One region of the Peribacillus sp. NPDC101481 genome, then DNA from elsewhere that is predicted to be linked to it. Evidence: riboswitches for the same ligand, from Rfam matches in the RefSeq annotation. Region 1 holds a riboswitch; each other region holds the start of a gene.

Region 1 (4,595 bases):
CAGAACGATGGAGCCAACGACACTCATGGCCAATGGTCCGAATAATATGGAACCCAAACCAACTCCGGTAGGGTGTGAAGAACTTCCCGTAACGGAAGGAATCTTTAGGGCCGATAAAATAAATACAAATGCGCCCGATAGGCCAAGTATCATTTTTGTTTCTGGATTTTCCCTAACTTTGGACCTAATGGACCGGTAACCCAAGATTAAAAATGGAAACGTCACGGCCCACCAGAATATAGCCCATTCAATGGGTAAAAAGCCCTCCATGATATGCATGGCCATTGCCCGGTTCGGGATAAAAAGCAATAAGATGACAAAATAAATAATTTTCCAATTGGTTCTTTTCATTCTTTCTCCTTTCAATACTTTTAAATTTTTCTGATCAATCTTGAGAAGAAAAGCGGCGCCCAACATAAAAAGCACTTCTCTCAAAGGAAAGAAGTGCGTAATGAACAGGAATTTTGCAGCATGAAGCAATCATGGGCCATTCTGCCTGATCCGCACGCCCATCCTCGTAGGCTGAAACAGTTTCACGTTTCATGGCAGGTCTCCTGGCTTTGGTTCATCATCCCATTACATCCTTCCCATCTCATTTGACAGTGGATTAAAGTTAAAGTAATAGGACTTCCCTTTACAGTGGCGGGACCGCTCCGGATTTTCACCGGCTTCCCTTTTAAGTTGAATTCCGAGAAATTCAACACCATAAAACTTATGTAATTATTTTGAAAATTCTCGTATAGTGTACCATAAAGAAATAATTTCAGCTACACTATCTTTTTTTTCGGGACGGATTTTGTTGCAAGGAAAGGATTTTAACGGGTTTTACACTATTAAACTTTTCTAAACAGTCGGAATAAACTATTGAATTTTGATAAAGTTGTTATATGATAGATTAAGTTAGTTAGAAATGTATAATAAAACCAAATATTTCATTTTAAAAGTGCCCTTGTGTGAATAAGCAAGGGATAATAGGGAAATCGGTGAAAATCCGATGCAGCCCCCGCTACTGTAAACGCTGATGAAATTGTCGATAGCCACTGGCATGATGCCGGGAAGGGACAAAGTAAAATGAAGCGTAAGCCAGGAAACCTGCTTTTAAAATTGCATGATACTTTTCGGAGGGAAAGGTAGAAGGACTATGACGATTTTGGAAGGATTTGGCATGTTTGCCTTTGGCTTCTTATTCATATAGTTTTTTTAAAACCTTGACTCTAATGTTAAGGTTTTTTATTTTGCCTTTTCCCTGAACTCAGGAGGAAGAAGATGACTACTTGGAACTTGATGGGTACAAATACGCATCTGTTGATTTGTAATGGGAGCAGCTGCATGAAAAAGGGCGGGGAAGAAGTAACCCAAGCGATTCGCGATGAAATTACTTCAAAGGGACTTGATTTGAAAATCCATACAACCAGGACACGCTGTAACGGAAGATGTAAGGATGCCTGCGTTGTGATTGCCTATCCCCAAGGAAACTGGTATCGAGTGGAAACGCCTGAATTCGGTCGGCAGATCGTCAGTAATATCGATGATGGTGAATTTGTTCCACAGATGATCTATCAATTCAATGATGGGGAAATGACCCCTAATCCAGATTTTCCTGCTCATACGGGTATTTCAAAGAACAAAGCGTAAAAGGAGATGTCTTAATGAGTACAAACGGTAAATTATTCGTCGTGGGCTTTGGGCCCGGGAATTTTGAACACATTACCAAACGTGCCGTCGAAGCCCTTCAAGAAAGTGACTACATCATTGGTTATAAAACTTATGTTGAACTCATTCAGGGACTGCTTACAGATCAAACGATCATTAGTACGGGGATGACTGAAGAAGTATCACGTGCACAGGAAGCAGTGAAACAAGCGGAGCTGGGAAAGAAAGTGGCGGTGATTTCCAGTGGGGATGCCGGAGTTTACGGGATGGCAGGGTTGGTTTATGAAGTATTGATTGAGAAAGGCTGGAAAGAAGAAACTGGAGTGGGCATTGAAGTCATTCCTGGCATTTCTGCAATCAACTCATGTGCGTCTTTACTCGGGGCACCAGTCATGCACGATTCGTGTACGATCAGCCTCAGTGATCATTTAACTCCTTGGGAACTGATCGCTAAAAGGGTTGAAGCAGCTGCAATGGCAGACTTTGTCATTGCACTTTATAATCCGCGCAGCGGCAGGCGGACCCGGCAAATTGTTGAAACACAGAAAATTCTCCTTCGCTACCGCTCGCCGGATACACCTGTCGGGTTGGTGAAAAGTGCTTATCGCGATAGGCAGGATATTGTCATAACCAATTTGCAGGATATGTTGAATCACGATATTGGAATGTTGACCACCGTCATTATCGGTAATTCATCCACCTTTTTATATGATGACAAAATCATCACACCAAGAGGCTATCAGAGAAAATATACTTTGAATTCGGAAAAGCAAACATTGAAGCCGCATCAGCGACTGCAAAAAGAAGCGGAACCGTGGGCATTAGATCAAGAGGCCTTAACCGAGTCCGCTGGAGGAGTTGGATTACTTACAAAAGCACCAGAAAAGAAGCCAGCTTCCTTTGAAATGGCAATGGAGGCCCTGTCAAGAGTCAAGGGTCAAACCGTTAAGCAATCCATTCAGCCGATTGTTCAGCAAAAAATGGAGTCGGTATTCGAACTTGCCGTTAGTCCAGGTGTGGCGAATAAACAATTCACTCCCAAACAAATGATGACACTTGCGGAAGTTGTTGGGGAAAAGGGAACGATGGAATACACGCCAAATCATAAAATCGTCTTAAAGATTCCGACAACGGATCCGGAAGTCATAACGGGGAAATTGCAATCAGCAAACTTTCTTTTGTCGCCGATTGGAGATGTACTGACATTAAAAGCCTGTGATTTCTGTGATGGTGAAAAAGCGGAATCCATTCCTTATGCGGACGAAATACACCGGGTGCTTGGCGGAATGAAAATGCCCAAGGAACTGAACATCGGTTTTAATGGGTGTGGGATGGCTTGTTATAGTGCTGTGATGGATGATATCGGGATTGTCTTCCGAAAAGGGAAGTTCGACTTATTTCTTGGAGCTAAACCGGTTGGAAGAACAGCCCATCCGGGTCAGCCGGTGGCGGAAGGCATTGAACCGGAACAGCTTGTTGAACTGATTACGGACATTGTCGGGGAGTATAAGCAAAATGCCCATCCAAATGAGCGGCTTTTTAAATACTTCAAACGTTCGAAAAAGATACAGAATTTTTCTTATCAGGACATCGCTCCCAAAATAAACATAGAGCCTGCGCCTTGTGAAGACTAATCTAGAGGAGGAAAGTAAATGAAAGCAGTTTTGTTCGTAGGACACGGAAGCCGGTTGGCTTCGGGAAATGAAGAAGTCCGTCATTTTATTAAGAATATGATTCCGGCAATGGACGAGCGTTTCATGGTGGAAACGTGCTTCTTGGAATTTGCGGCACCGAATATATCCGAAGGAATTGATAATTGTGTAAAACGAGGGGCTACTGAAGTTATCGTCATACCGATCATTTTGTTGCATGCAGGACATTCGAAATTACATATCCCAGCTGAAATAGAGGATGGGAAAACCAAGTATCCAGAAGTGAAATTCACATATGGCCAAACGATCGGGGTCCACCATGATGTATTGACGATCCTGACAGACCGTCTTGAGGAAGCGGGATTCGATACGACCTCTGAACATTCTGAGACAGCGATATTGCTAATTGGCCGAGGTGGCAGTGATGCTGATGCAAATAGTGATATATATAAAATTTCACGATTATTATGGGAAAAATTAAGCGTTAAATGGGTCGAAACAGCCTTCATGGGTGTAACGGACCCTCACGTTGATGAAGGCATTGAACGATGCATCCGATTAGGGGCAAAAAAAATAGTGATGCTGCCATATTTCCTCTTCACTGGGGTGTTGATGGAAAGAATGGAGGATATGCTGAAAGGCTATCAAGAGCAATATCATGATCGAGAATTCATTTTGGCAAAGTATTTTGGATATCATCCAACCTTACAGAACATTCTGCAAGAACGAGTAATCGAAGCCAGTGAAGGAAGGTCAAGTGGGGCGCGTGATTTGGAAAACTATCGTAAACATGTCGAGGAACATGGACATGCTCACCATCATCACCATCACGACCACGATCACGACCACGATCACGACCACGACCATGATCATCATCACGACCATGATCATCATCACGACCATGATCATCACCACGATCATGATGGGCAAGCGGTGGGGTCATCAAAATGATTTTGTTCTTGGCGGGTACAAGTGATGCAAGGGAATTAGCGATTGAGATGCAGCAGGTGGGGTTCAAGGTTTTGGCAACTGTTGTAACCGAATCGGCGGCTAAGAGTTTGCAAGATTCAGGGATTTCCACCCGGATTGGCCGATTATCTGCAGAAGATATGACATCTTTAATCTCTGCAAAAGGTTTTCAGGCTGTAGTCGATGCAAGTCACCCATTTGCCGAGGAAGCATCCAAAAACGCCCTTATCGGAGCAAAGGCGGCAAATGTTCCTTATATTCGTTATGAGCGTGAAAGTCAACGGTTTCAGAATGATAAATTGATAGTTGTCCGTGATTATG
Region 2 (4,595 bases), on a different contig from region 1:
CCTTTTCCAAGTTTAATTCTATGTCACTAAAGGTGAATCCTTCATAGGTTGTTGGTGTGTTGAAGGATATCCTACCATTGAGACTATCTTTTATGGGTGCCGTAAACACTTCCCCATCAGGTAAATTCTTTTTTCCGGCACATATGACGGCCGGCATACCTTTGATGGAAAAGGTCAAATCTGTTCCTGGCGAAACGATCCTGACTTTGTCAGTTCGTTCCATCAATTGTTTTAACGGTTTCAAGGCCGTCTCCATTTTCCCGTAATCCATGTTGCATACATTCAAAAGAAAATCTTCGTACCTGTCGAAGGTCATGCCGGCTTTTTGCGCTGATGCGTTGGTGGGATAATTAAGCAAGACCCAACGTCGGTTGTTTACATAGAAAAGAGTGGGGGAATTCATAGCCTCCCCTTGAAGACGGTGCCTCTCGATGGGAACATCGGTCATTTCCACATCGTTTTCTTCCCCGGTGATGATGATTACCGCATCGATATCATTATATTTCTTCATGGCCCATTGCGAAGAGGTGTCAAGTTGTTCCTTTACATTCCCTTGTAACAGGTGGCGGCTTATTTCATCGTCTTCGAGTTCTACATATGGATAAGCACCCACTCTGTATATTTCATCAATCAGCTCTTTCAATAATGGTTTCGTATTGATATTCCCCCGTATGAGGATTCTCTCTTTTGGCTGTAATTGTATCGAATGATGAATCAGCCTGGCTGCAAGCTTCGTTATTCGCTCATCCTTCATCTGCCTGTCCCTTATTTTTCGAGGTCGCGAAGAGTTTGAAGAGCTTCTTCGACATGGCCTTTGACCTTTACTTTACGCCATTCTTTGACTACCATACCAGCCTTATCAATCAGGAAAGTTGAACGTTCAATGCCCATATACTCCTTGCCGAAGTTCTTTTTCAATTGCCACACATCAAATGATTCAGCCGCTTCATGATTTTCATCAGCCAGCAGCAGAAAAGGCAATCCATGTTTTTCGATGAATTTTTCATGACGTGCAGCTGGGTCTGGGCTGATTCCTATGATGACCGCGTTCAATTCCTCAAATTGCTCATTATGGTCCCGGAAATCACAGGCCTCCGTCGTGCAACCTGGCGTCATGTCTTTTGGATAAAAATATAAAACAATATATTTTCCCTTAAAATCCGATAGGGACACCATTTCACCATTGTTTGCAGGGAGCTTGAAATCAGGTGCTTTTTCTCCAATTTTAACAGTCATATTGAACCCTCCATTTCTTTCATTATGGTAAGAGTACCCAATAATCGAAAGAAACACAACTTTCATTTATCCTTCCTATCTTTGTGCTCCAAATCGATCACCGTCCGGATCACGAACGCTGCCGGCAGTGTATAACCGATGAAAGCCTGAATCGTAGCTATCATCCTGCCCATGCCAATCGGGGCTATATCTCCATACCCTACAGAAAACATCGTCATCGCACTAAAATAAAAAGAAGTCTTCAACTGTTCATAGAAAGTGCCATCCAATCGATTGCCCATATCAAGAATCACCGAATGATTCTGAAGTTCGTATAATAAATAAATCAGTGCAAATCCAACTAATATCGTCGCATATAAATTGCCAAGCCACAGCATATCCTCCAGAGAAAACTTCTTTCCTCCCGACTCAACAAGAAATAACGTACGAATGCTCATCACCATGCAAAAAATGATTCCTGCAATCAAGATGTAGAAAGTCATCCCCCACGCCCCATTTCAAAACGCCACTTCCTCTATACATACTCCCTGTCCAAACAATATATTCTTTTTTAGGAACAGACCTCATCCTTATCACCCACACACCTTATAACCGGATACTTTTCCTGAATCTTTTTTCCATGTTGACCCTTTTGGTCGGATATGTTAAGATTGTCTAAATTTTTATAATAGTTTTTATTTTATAAATTTTTAACCTGCAAACAGTTATCAAGGCAGGTTTTGTCAAATTTCATATGTGGAAATAGGTTCCTAATTTTAATTTAGGATTAAAAGGGAAGTCCGGTGTAATTCCGGCACGGTCCCGCCACTGTAATGGGAGTGTTAGCGCCATCCAATATGCCACTGATCAACGGATCGGGAAGGCCCGCCGCTAATGTTAATCCCTAAGTCAGGAGACCTGCCTATTTCGACAACACTGTTTTAACCTACGGGAGATAGGGAGGTGTTAGGGACCTTATAATTGTAAGGGGGCATTTTGCATGCCTCTTTATTTTAAGCATTTCTAACCATCTCTTTTGACGGTTAGGAATGCTTTTTTTATTGCTCAATTAAATGAATATAGGAGGATGGGAATATTGAAAAGCAGTAGTTTGGGTTACCCTCGAATCGGGGAAGATCGTGAATGGAAACGTACATTGGAAGCTTACTGGTCCGGTAAAATCGATGAAGCAGAATTTACGGCACAACTAAAAGCCATCCGTTTAGGCAACTTACAAAAACAGAAGAAACGAGGCATCGATATCATTCCTGTCAACGACTTCACTTTCTATGATCAAATGCTCGATATGTCCGTAATGTTCGGTCTTGTTCCTGAACGTTATTCAGCCTATGAAAGCGGAAGCGTTCCCCTTTCCGTTTATTATTCAATGGCTCGCGGAAACAATGATGAAGTCGCTTCCGAAATGACGAAATGGTTCAATACGAACTATCACTATATTGTCCCTGAATTAAAGGTGCCACAGCTGACGTTAACGGAAAATAAACCACTTGCAGCATATCGGGAAGCCAAGGAAAAGCTAGGAATTGAAACAAAGCCCGTGTTGATCGGTCCTTATACTTTCATCTCCCTTTCCAAAGGCTTCAAAAAACAAGATATCCCTGGCATCATCCTGAGCCTGCTTCCCCTATACACGCAAATCCTCCGGGAGTTGGAGCAAGAAGGCGTGAAGTGGGTTCAAATGGACGAACCTTCACTTGTTTCATCGATTTCCAAAGAAGATATGCAAACTGTTACTTACCTCTATGAAAAACTGAATGAAGCAGCACCAAACCTGAACATCATGCTACAAACATACTTTGATGCCGTGGAACATTACCAGGAAGTCATCGAATTACAAGTCCAAGGAATCGGTCTTGATTTTGTACATGACAAAGGGAGGAATCTAAGCAACCTGGAATCATTCGGCTTTCCGAAGGACAAAGTGCTTGCTGCAGGTGTGATTGACGGAAAAAACATTTGGCTTTCTGATTTATCGAAAAAAATCCAATTGATCGAGACTCTTAAGACAATGGTAGCCGAAGACCGAATCTGGCTTCAGCCCTCTTGTTCCTTGCTTCATGTGCCAGTGACCGTTCGTAATGAAACCGCCCTATCAAACGAAGTGAAAGAGGCCCTTGCTTTCGCTGATGAGAAACTCGAGGAAATCACACTCTTGGTCAAAGGGAATAATCAAGGCTTTGAAGCAATCGCCGAAAAAGTCGATGCTAATAAATTCACGCTTCAAACGTTAGCCAGTTCAAATGCCCGGAATCACGGAACTGTACAATCCAATGTCGAAAAGGTTAAAACCAGGACCGCCGGCCGTAAGCTTCCATTTAAAGAGCGTTACCAAAAACAACAGGCATTTTTCAAATTGCCTTTTCTTCCTTCGACTACGATCGGCAGCTTTCCGCAGACATTTGATGTTAAACAAGCACGCGGGAAATTCAAAAGAGGAGAATGGACCGCTTCGCAATATGAAACATTTGTTAACGAAGAAATCGGCAGGTGGATCGAAATCCAAGAAGAAATCGGTTTGGATGTCCTTGTTCATGGGGAATTCGAACGAACGGATATGGTTGAATACTTCGGCCATAAGTTAGGTGGATTCGTCTTTTTAGAAAAGGGGTGGGTACAATCCTATGGATCCCGCTGTGTGAAACCGCCAGTCATCTACGGCGACATCCATTTCATCGAACCGATGACAGTCAGGGAAAGTGTATACGCACAATCACTGACGAAGAAGACGGTAAAGGGAATGCTTACAGGTCCTGTTACGATTTTGAACTGGTCATTTGTCCGTGATGATATTTCCAGGAAGAATGTATGCTATCAGCTGGCACTCGCTTTGGAAAAAGAAGTCATTGCATTGGAATCCGCTGGAATCAAAATGATTCAGGTCGATGAGCCTGCACTTAGAGAAGGTCTGCCATTGAAAAAAAGCGATCGCGACGAATATTTGAACTGGGCTGTGAATTCGTTCTTGATATCGACATCAAGCGTGGAGGATACAACCCAAATTCATACGCATATGTGCTATTGCGACTTCAACAGTTTCATGGATGTCATCTCCTCCCTGGACGCCGATGTAATTTCCATCGAAACATCCCGCAGTCATGGGGAGCTTGCTTCCGCATTCGAGGAAAAAACATATGAAAAAGGTATTGGTCTGGGTGTATATGACATTCACAGCCCGCGTGTGCCGGCAGTGGAAGAAATGGTCGATATGATCGAACGTGGGATCAAGGTATTGGATAAAGACCAGTTTTGGATCAATCCTGACTGCGGACTGAAAACAAGGGGTATCCCGGAAACCGTCGCATCCCTGAAAAACATGGTCGAAGCAGCAAAAATCGTCCGTGAAAACCTGTTAGCTAAAC
Region 3 (4,595 bases), on a different contig from region 1:
CCGATCGGCAGTTCCGATGGGGCAATGACCGTCCGTGCTACAAAGTCTGCCAAAATTAAAAATCCGCTTCCTATCAGCAATGACAGCGGAAGCAAATGTTTATGATCAGGTCCCCATATCTTTCGGACAAAATGAGGAATGACCAATCCTACAAAGCCAATCGCCCCTGAAACGGCTACCGCTGCCCCTGTCAATGTCGAACCGGCTATCAAGATCCACATTTTCCGCCGCTTAACATTCACACCTAAGTGTTTTGCCCGGTCTTCCCCGAAAGTCATCGCATTCAATTCGCTTGTATTCATGATCAAGATCAACGAACCAATGATAAAAAACGGCAAAATGATTGCAATATAATTCCATCCGCGCATTGAAACGCTTCCCATCAGCCAGCCGATGATTTGTCTTAATTCATCACCCGTCAGCGCAATCATCAATGAAATGAAGGCACTTAAAAACGAGCTGAAAATGATTCCCGTTAAAATGATCGTTTCCACTTTCATCGATCGATCCATTTTTTTTGCAAAAGTCAATACGCAGAGCATCGTGAGCACTGAGCATAAAATGCTCAATGCCGGAAGAGTGTATAAACCGATGAACGGCAGTGATATATTCAAGAATATTGTCAATACGGCGCCGACCGATGCTCCTGATGAAATACCTAATGTGTAAGGATCAGCGAGCGGGTTCCGGAGCAGCCCCTGAAATGCCGCACCCGCAATCGCCAGCGATGCCCCGACCAACCCCGCAAGCAACACACGCGGCAAGCGGATGTTCATCACGATATTCGTCAGCATCACATCCGGATCAGCGGAAATCGGCAAATGAAAGATCTCCTTGCCGATTATTTGTAAAAGTACGGGAATCGGTACTGACACCGAACCAAAGGAAATGCCTACCGTCATTGCGAATAACAAAATTAAAAACGCAATCAAATAGGCAAACGTCCATTTAGTTGTTAAATTGGTTCGGATAGACTGATTTGGCAAGTTCCTCTACTCCCTCTATCAAGCGTGGACCGGAACGGGTCACCAAGTCAGAATGGACATCAAAGACTTGGCCATTCTTAACAGCATTTACGTCTTGCCATCCTTTTCGGCCCTTCACTTCATTTGCTGAATCTTTCGTATAATAACCATAAGTTGTAATGATGACATCAGGATTTGCAGCAATCATCGACTCTTCATCAATCTTTGCCCAACCGTCCAAGTCAGCAGCAGCATTATCCGCTGAAATAATAGTAAGCATCTCATTCATGAAAGTATTTTTTCCCGGTGTGTATATTTCCGGTGAAGGCGAAACTTCCACTAAAACGGTCTTCCTATCCTCTTCCTTTACGGATTTGGCTTTTTCCTCGATATCCTTAAGCTTCGTTTTCATATCCGCAACGATTTCGTTTGCCTTGTCATGTTCACCCGTTGCCTGTCCAATCATTTCAATAGACTCATAGACTTGGTCAAAGCTTTGTGCATCATTGACTACGAGGACATCTATTCCAGCATCCTTAAGCTGCTGTAAACCCTCATTCGAATTATGGGCACTTGATGCATGGGCAAGAACAAGGTCAGGCTTCATGGAGACAATCAGCTCCGTGTTCATTTCCATTCCGCCAACTTTTTCAATTTCTTTCGTTTCTTCCGGGTAATTATCATTATCGGAAACACCAATGACCTTTTTACCCAAACCAAGTGCAAAGACCACTTCCGTATTACTTGGTATTAACGAAACGATTTTCTTCGGTTTTTCTTCTATCGTTACTTTTTCCCCAGTTGCATCTTTAATCGTAATCGGGAAAGCTTCGTGTTGAGCATGTTTCGTTTGCTGCTGTTCTTTTCCTTCATCAGTAGCTCCACTGCAGCCGACCATCATGCCTGCAGTAAGCAACATCAACAATATCAGACCAAAAATTTTCTTCATTTTCATTCCCCACAATCTTTTTATTTAATTTCTTTCACCCAATAATCCCGGAAGATGCACCCAAAACAAAAAGCACCTCCCGTTAAACGGAAGGTACTTGTATGGCAACAATATCATTACGGACTTCTTAGGGTCTGCCACACACCTTCCCATCCGCGTAGGTTACAGGTGTACGAATTTTGGCAGGTCTCCTGGCTCATGGTCATCGTCAACGGCACCTTCCCATATTTCATACAGTGGTACACAGCCGTCAGCTCCCATATACAGTGGCGGGACCGCGCTGGCATTTCACCAGCTTCCCTTTTAAGTCATTACGACACCAAATCGTTCATATGTATATAATTTTCATTGCCTTCATTATACACCATGTAAGAATCTATTATTATATGATTTTTCTGAACAGGTTCGAAATGACCCTTCCACACTCAATGATTTGAAGCATTTTCAATCAATGTCGCAAACCCATCGACTGATAAACCGGGTGAAATCCGAACTCGATGCAGGGCATGCATCCCTTGTTCCCTTGAAGCTCCCCCAGGTTCGGTAGTGACTGCCATCTTGTATCCCGCTTCATCTGACAGCCTGAGAGTCTCTTCGTTATACCGGCCAACCGGATAGGAAAGCACTGTCGTGTCCTGGTCGAGAATACGGTCGAATAGCTTCTTAGACTGGACCATTTCAGCTTCTTGCTGCTCTGCCGTCATGCGGTTCAGCTCCAAATGGTTGATAGTATGGCTTTCAATCGAAATCCCATTCCTGCTCATCTCCATCATTTGATTTTCAGTCAGGTGATGACCTTTATCAATGGACTTCCCGATCATGAAGACAGTTGCTTTCATATCATTTTCTTTTAATATCGGGAAAGCCTCCGTGAAGTTATCTGTATAGCCATCATCAAAAGTAAGCCAGACACACTTCTCACTTGGTATCCGATTCTCGGTTAAAACGAGGAATGCCTCTTCAGGAGATAATGTATAGTAGCCATTCTCCCGAAGCCAAGCCATCTGTGACCGGAATTCCTCACTTGGAACCCGAAGGCGATTACCTTCAGAAATGCTGTGATACATCAAGATTGGAAGCTGGACGGCGGGCTCGGCCGTTATCCAGTCTCCCGTATCGATCTGGCCCTCCAATTCCTGCCCTGCCCCATTATCCGCCGCTTCGACCACTTCGATGTCATCTTCCGCAATCGGTGCAGCTGTCTTTGTGCCTATACCTTCTAAAATCTCTTGTGAGCATGCAGGTAAAATCAAAATCCCCAGCAATGCAACCATCCTTAATACTCTATATTTCCCCACTATCATTCTCCTAATTTTCTTATAGTAAAATAGTACCAGAAAACTAGTGATTAATAAAGTATTCCATTAAATGAAAAAAAGGGAAAGACGAGAGCTTAGTGACCTGTTAAGCATTTATGAGGATTTTTTTTAATAAGTATGTGCTATTAGCTTGAAAAGTTTGCCTATAAGAAATATAATAAATAAGTCGTCGACTTTTTATATGTCCCAGTAGCTCAGCAGGATAGAGCGACAGCCTCCTAAGCTGTAGGTCGTAGGTTCGATTCCTATCTGGGACGCTAACTAAAAACCCTGTTACAATGCGGTTCTTCCGCGTAGTAGCAGGGTTTTTTTCTGTGATTTATGGGGCGGTTAAACAAGTTCATAAAAAAAATCCGAGCCCTGTGAAACACAGAACTCAGATTTTTTATATACAGATAACCAATAGACCCAAACAAAACTCCCTTTAGCTATACTTACTTTCTATCTAAGCCTATCTCGTTGATTTTTTCATCAAAAATAGGTCCGAAACTTTCAGAATAAGTATTCGTTAAATGCCTATTGTCCCGGTAAATTATAACATTACCAATAATGGGCTGAAATTCACCGTTCACTTTAAAGTAATCTGTTAAGTCAATTTTATGCAATGATTTATTCTCTTTTTCAAATTGTCTCCAAAAGCTTTCGTCTTTCTGATTATCTACTGAATTCATTTTTTTTGTTGTTTCTTCTATTCCATGTGTTTCTAATGATTCCAGTACATTAAAACTATATCTTGGATCATCACGAACCGCTAACACTTCAATACCATATTCATCTTTAACATACTGCAGCTGATCAACCATCTGTTGTTGTATTTTATTATTGGGCGTATCAGAAGCTGTGGCGTGAGAAATGACAAGATCTACATCTGCATCCTTTAGATAATCGAGAACATTATTGACCCAGATACCTTTCAAATCATCATCCGTATAACCTGTTGAAAAACGTGTACCTGAACGGGTCATATTCAATACACGATAATTATCATCTTTTGTAGCTTTTAATATGGCACCTAACCAATGCTCTGAATGGGAACTGCCGATCAGGGCAATTGTAGCATCGTAATTTTCAGTTTCGCCATATTCCCCAATTTTCAAGTCACTTTCCTTCAACCCTTGGTTACTGCCGTCCAAATGCGATTGTGGTAAATCATCAAAGACTTCAGAATATGATGGAATTGGTTCCTGATCAGGTATATCATCAGGGTTTTTTACAGCTAACGCTCCTGGATAATTTTTATCGTTTATATTATTTTCCAGCCTATTTTTATCTATATATACTCCAATTAAAAGCGATGCAATCAAGAGTACATTCACACTGCCCATTATCCCGAGTCTCTTGAATGAGAATTTGTTGTCCTTT
Region 4 (4,595 bases), 1.1 Mb from region 1:
ATCGCCTATGAAAAAGAAAAGGAAGCCTTGAATTAAGAAAAAAGACTCAAACATCCTTAATGGATGGTTGAGTCTTTTTTTGCATGTACAGTAAAAGGATGCCCAAATAATGAGCATCCCTTTTCCTTTATTACTTACTGAATACGTCCGTTAAGACCGGCACGATTTGTTTTTTACGCGATACAACGCCTTCTAAGACGGCGATGTTGTTGTTTAATGAAACGTCGTATGCTTTTTCCACTGCATAAGCCGCTTTACCAAGAGCCAAGGCAACAGAATCATTAGTCAAGATATCCGTTACGACGAATAGGAATAAGTCCAATTCCTTGACAGCGATTACCGCTTCAATCGCCGCTTCCAATTCAGCTTGCTTAGCAAGGACTTCGTTTGGATCCACAGCATTTACTTGTGCAATCTCCACTTTAGCCAATCCCATGGAAAATTCCTTTGCATCAAGTGTGATGAGCTGGGCGATCGTTTTGTCGCTCAAGTCAGCTCCCGCCTTCAACATTTCCAAGCCATATGTTTCAGCGTCGACTCCCGCAATGGCAGCCAATTCCATAGCTGCTGCAACGTCTTGCTCCGTGCATGTAGGTGATTTGAACAATAAAGAATCGGAAATGATGGCAGACAGCATAAGACCTGCGATTGCTTTAGGAACTTCAATGCCGTTTTCTTTATAAATTTTATTTAAAATGGTTGCCGTACAGCCAACTGGTTCCGCACGGTAATATAAAGGATCGCTCGTTTCGAAGTTAGCGATACGATGGTGGTCAATAACTTCCAACACACGGACTTGGTCAATATCTTCAGCACTTTGCTGGCGTTCGTTATGATCGACCAAGATTACGCCATCAGCTTCCCCTGCAACTTTTTCCACAAGACGGGGAGCATCGAATTTGAATTGGTCCAATGCATATTGAGTTTCACCATTCACTTCACCCAGACGAACTGGTTCAGCGTTGATACCTAACTGCTTTTTCAGATCTGCATAAGCGATTGCTGAACAGATTGTGTCTGTATCCGGGTTTTTATGTCCAAAAACTAATACTTTTTCCAAGATTTTATCCCCTTTTTCATAAATATTTTTCCGCGAATCCCCTCTCACCGCAATAAGGGAGAGCCACCTTTACTAGACACTTTATTTTAACACAAAATCCCGTAAAATCAGCGCTTGAATTATCCATTCCCCAATAAAATCTTTCATTCCTTCACCCTCTGCCATCACTTTGTCAATAGATAAGGGTTGGTTTTTTTCAAATATATTAGTTGAATTATCATCGTATATGGCTTACGATAATATAAGCAGAAATACTAGATATTGATTACATAATCTATACCAATAACTATATATAGAATTTTTATAATCCAAGGTGCCAGTGATGGCTGAAAAGGGAATCCGGTGTAAACCCGGAACTGTCCCCGCAACTGTAAATGTGACGAAATGAGAAACCCACTGTATAGCTCTCTATACGGGAAGGACTCAAAGTAGGATGATCATGAGTCAGGAGACCTGCCTTGAATTTTTCACGTTTCTTATTCTTCGGGGATTGAGATGATGAAACGATAGTATAACGGCTATTTTTTCATGGCTCTTTTATTCTATCGTTTGATCCGCTCAATTCTTTGGGCGGTTTTTTTATTTTAGCGGAAGTTAACAAGGAGGATTATTAATGACTCAAACATATAACTCTACCATAAGTGAAAATGAAACAGAAAAGAAATCCATCCAGCTTGAGATGTTATCGAAGGAATTCGAAGGCCGTCTCGATATGGAAAAGTTCAAAAAGCGTTTTACAAAATGGCTTGATCGCAAAAGTGACTCAACCGAAGAACAGGCATCAAAAAAACTGATTCAACTCGCTCTTGAGGGTGTGGATATCGATGCTCCGGATTGGACATTCGTTGCTGCAGCAGAACTGTTGAATACAATGTATAGGGATGCACAAGCCAATCGAGGTTATGCAGGCAAGAGTTATGGCCCATTCTATGAGCTGATCACAGAACTCTCCCAGCTTTCGGAAGGTCAGCGTTATCCAATTTACAAGCCAGAACTGCTATCTTCATATACAAAAGCGGAAATTGAGGAATTGGGCTCGGTGATCGACCCGGAAAAAGATAAATTATTCTCATACATAGGCATCTACTTATTGAACGACCGCTATCTGGCCCGCCCAAAAAAGGACAAGGTCTACGAACTGCCGCAAGAACGTTTCATGATCATCGCGATGGAAATCATGCGAATGGAAAAAACGGAGCACCGCCTGCAACTTATAAAAGAAGCATACTGGGCCATGTCCAACCTTTATATGACCGTTGCGACTCCTACACTCTCCAATGCTGGGAAAACACATGGACAGTTAAGCTCTTGCTTTATCGACGCGATTGAAGATTCCATTGATGGCATCTATCTATCAAACTACGATGCAGCAAAAGTATCTAAATTCGGCGGCGGTGTCGGCCTTTACGTTGGTAAGGTTCGCTCGCTTGGTTCTGATATCCGGGGTTTCTCTGGAAATAGTTCCGGCACGACGCCCTGGATTCGACTATTCAACCAGACAGCTGTAAGTGTCGATCAATTGGGTCAACGTAAAGGTGCCATCGCGATTTACTTGGATGCCTGGCATAAAGATATCATGAGCTTCCTCGATTTGAAGACACAAAACGGGGATGACAGATTAAAAGCCCATGATATATTTACAGGCGTTTGCATACCGGATTTATTCATGGAGGCTGTACGCGACAGAAAAGAATGGTATCTTTTCGATCCGCATACCGTCAAGCAAACCCTTGGATTTTCACTTGAAGATCTTTATGACGAGAAGAAAGGCGAAGGAAGCTTCAGGAAACATTATGCACTTGCTGTCGAGGCCGCAGAAAATGGCACGCTTCCAAACTACAGCTTTGAAAAAATCAATGCGATGGACATCATGAAAAGCATCATGATTTCTCAATTAGAAGAAGGCGTACCGTATATGTTCTACCGCGATGAAGTGAATCGGAAGAATCCCAATAAACATAAAGGTATGATTTATTGTTCCAACCTTTGTACGGAGATTGCCCAAAACCTAAGCCCTTCGACGATCACGGATGAATATGAAACAGAAGATGGAGATGTTGTTGTGGTTCGTAAAAGCGGCGATTTCGTTGTCTGCAACCTTTCATCCATTAACTTGCCACGGGCGGTGGGCAGCGATGTTTTGGAAAGATTGATTCCCATTCAGATCCGTATGCTGGACAATGTCATTGATGTGAATAATCTTCCTGTCAAACAAGCATCCATCTCGAACAAACGTTACCGGGCAATTGGTTTAGGAACGTTTGGATGGCATCATTTACTTGCCACACAGAATATTTATTGGGAATCCGATGAGGCTGTTCAATATGCCGATGCTTTATACGAAAAGATCGCTTACTTAACAATCAAGGCATCCAACGAATTGGCCAAGGAAAAAGGATCATACCCATATTTTGAAGGATCTGATTGGCATACAGGGGACTATTTCGAACTGCGTGACTATACAGATCAAAAATGGATGGATTTAAAAGCAGACGTACAGGAACACGGAACCCGTAATGGATATTTAATGGCGATTGCCCCCAATTCATCGACAGCCAAAATCGGTAATTCCACGGATGGCATCGACCCTTTGTATGAAATTGAATTTTACGAAGAAAAGAAAAACTTCAAATTCAAGGTGACCGCACCAGGCTTGACGCCAAATACGTATGAATATTATAAAAAGACGCGATTCAATTTGGACCAACTGGAAAGCATCAGGCAAAATGCAGCCCGACAACGCCATATTGACCAAGCAATCAGCTTTAATCTGTATGTACACAATACAATCAAAGCGAAGGTCCTGTTGGATATACATTTAACGGCATGGGAAAGCGGGTTGAAATCAACGTATTATGTTCGTTCGACTTCTTCCGAATATGACAATGCCTGCGAAAGCTGTTCAAGTTAACGACAATCAATCATGACCCAGTAATCTATTCTTAAAGGAGTTTTCACGAATGACCAATCATATCAAAAAAATTCGGATGCTCGAACCGACGCATCCAACCAAGGCAACCGGTGTTTTCAAAGGAGAAGCTTCAGGCTTCCTCCTTTGGAACGATATTCAGTATGAAAAATTCTATGATACCTATACACAGCTCATCAATAACTTTTGGAAGCCTTCGAGCGTGAACATGATTCAGGATAAAAAGCAGTGGGGCGAATTGGATGAAGATATCCAGGATGCATTTCTCGATATCCTTACGATGATCGCTGGAATGGACAGTCTTCAAACGCCCACATTAGTAGAAATCCTTCGGTACATCAAAGATCCGGCGGCAAAAGCTATCCTGGCCAACATGGCCCAGCAGGAATCGATCCATAATGAATCTTATTCCTATATCCTTGCTTCCTTGATTCCGGTAGGCAAGCAAAAACAGCTTTTCGACCGCATCAAAGAACATCCTGAAGTGATTAAGCGTAACCAACCGATCGTTGATGCTTATCAAACGTTCGTGGACGATCCCAGCCCACAGCATTTATTCGAGGCACTGATCCATTCAACGAACCTTGAAGGAATTTATTTCTATCT

The links. Region 1 has a riboswitch for cobalamin ahead of ACIROD_RS17425 ((2Fe-2S) ferredoxin domain-containing protein). Riboswitches for the same ligand answer to the same signal wherever they lie in the genome.
Region 2: another riboswitch for cobalamin. It lies ahead of metE (5-methyltetrahydropteroyltriglutamate--homocysteine S-methyltransferase); the one in region 1 lies ahead of ACIROD_RS17425 ((2Fe-2S) ferredoxin domain-containing protein).
Region 3: another riboswitch for cobalamin. It lies ahead of ACIROD_RS19325 (ABC transporter substrate-binding protein); the one in region 1 lies ahead of ACIROD_RS17425 ((2Fe-2S) ferredoxin domain-containing protein).
Region 4: another riboswitch for cobalamin. It lies ahead of ACIROD_RS12145 (ribonucleoside-diphosphate reductase subunit alpha); the one in region 1 lies ahead of ACIROD_RS17425 ((2Fe-2S) ferredoxin domain-containing protein).

The regions. Positions count from the first base shown of each region.
Region 1 is NZ_JBIWNJ010000002.1:1,550,221-1,554,815, forward strand. It holds gene ACIROD_RS17415 (energy-coupling factor ABC transporter permease) at 1-351, opposite strand, end outside; gene ACIROD_RS17420 (hypothetical protein) at 386-544, opposite strand; cobalamin riboswitch at 528-723, opposite strand; cobalamin riboswitch at 925-1,114, shown strand; gene ACIROD_RS17425 ((2Fe-2S) ferredoxin domain-containing protein) at 1,267-1,635, shown strand; gene cobJ (precorrin-3B C(17)-methyltransferase) at 1,650-3,287, shown strand; gene ACIROD_RS17435 (sirohydrochlorin chelatase) at 3,306-4,256, shown strand; gene cobK (precorrin-6A reductase) at 4,253-4,595, shown strand, end outside.
Region 2 is NZ_JBIWNJ010000005.1:3,823-8,417, forward strand. It holds gene ACIROD_RS23335 (aminopeptidase) at 1-754, opposite strand, end outside; gene bcp (thioredoxin-dependent thiol peroxidase) at 766-1,236, opposite strand; gene ACIROD_RS23345 (potassium channel family protein) at 1,299-1,718, opposite strand; cobalamin riboswitch at 1,963-2,155, shown strand; gene metE (5-methyltetrahydropteroyltriglutamate--homocysteine S-methyltransferase) at 2,303-4,595, shown strand, end outside.
Region 3 is NZ_JBIWNJ010000003.1:127,808-132,402, reverse strand. It holds gene ACIROD_RS19330 (FecCD family ABC transporter permease) at 1-986, opposite strand, end outside; gene ACIROD_RS19325 (ABC transporter substrate-binding protein) at 949-1,914, opposite strand; cobalamin riboswitch at 2,079-2,253, opposite strand; gene ACIROD_RS19320 (polysaccharide deacetylase family protein) at 2,340-3,188, opposite strand; tRNA gene ACIROD_RS19315 (tRNA-Arg) at 3,417-3,490, shown strand; gene ACIROD_RS19310 (acyltransferase family protein) at 3,668-4,595, opposite strand, start outside.
Region 4 is NZ_JBIWNJ010000002.1:443,235-447,829, reverse strand. It holds gene ACIROD_RS12155 (hypothetical protein) at 1-36, shown strand, start outside; gene ACIROD_RS12150 (manganese-dependent inorganic pyrophosphatase) at 131-1,060, opposite strand; cobalamin riboswitch at 1,355-1,535, shown strand; gene ACIROD_RS12145 (ribonucleoside-diphosphate reductase subunit alpha) at 1,674-3,971, shown strand; gene ACIROD_RS12140 (ribonucleotide-diphosphate reductase subunit beta) at 4,021-4,595, shown strand, end outside.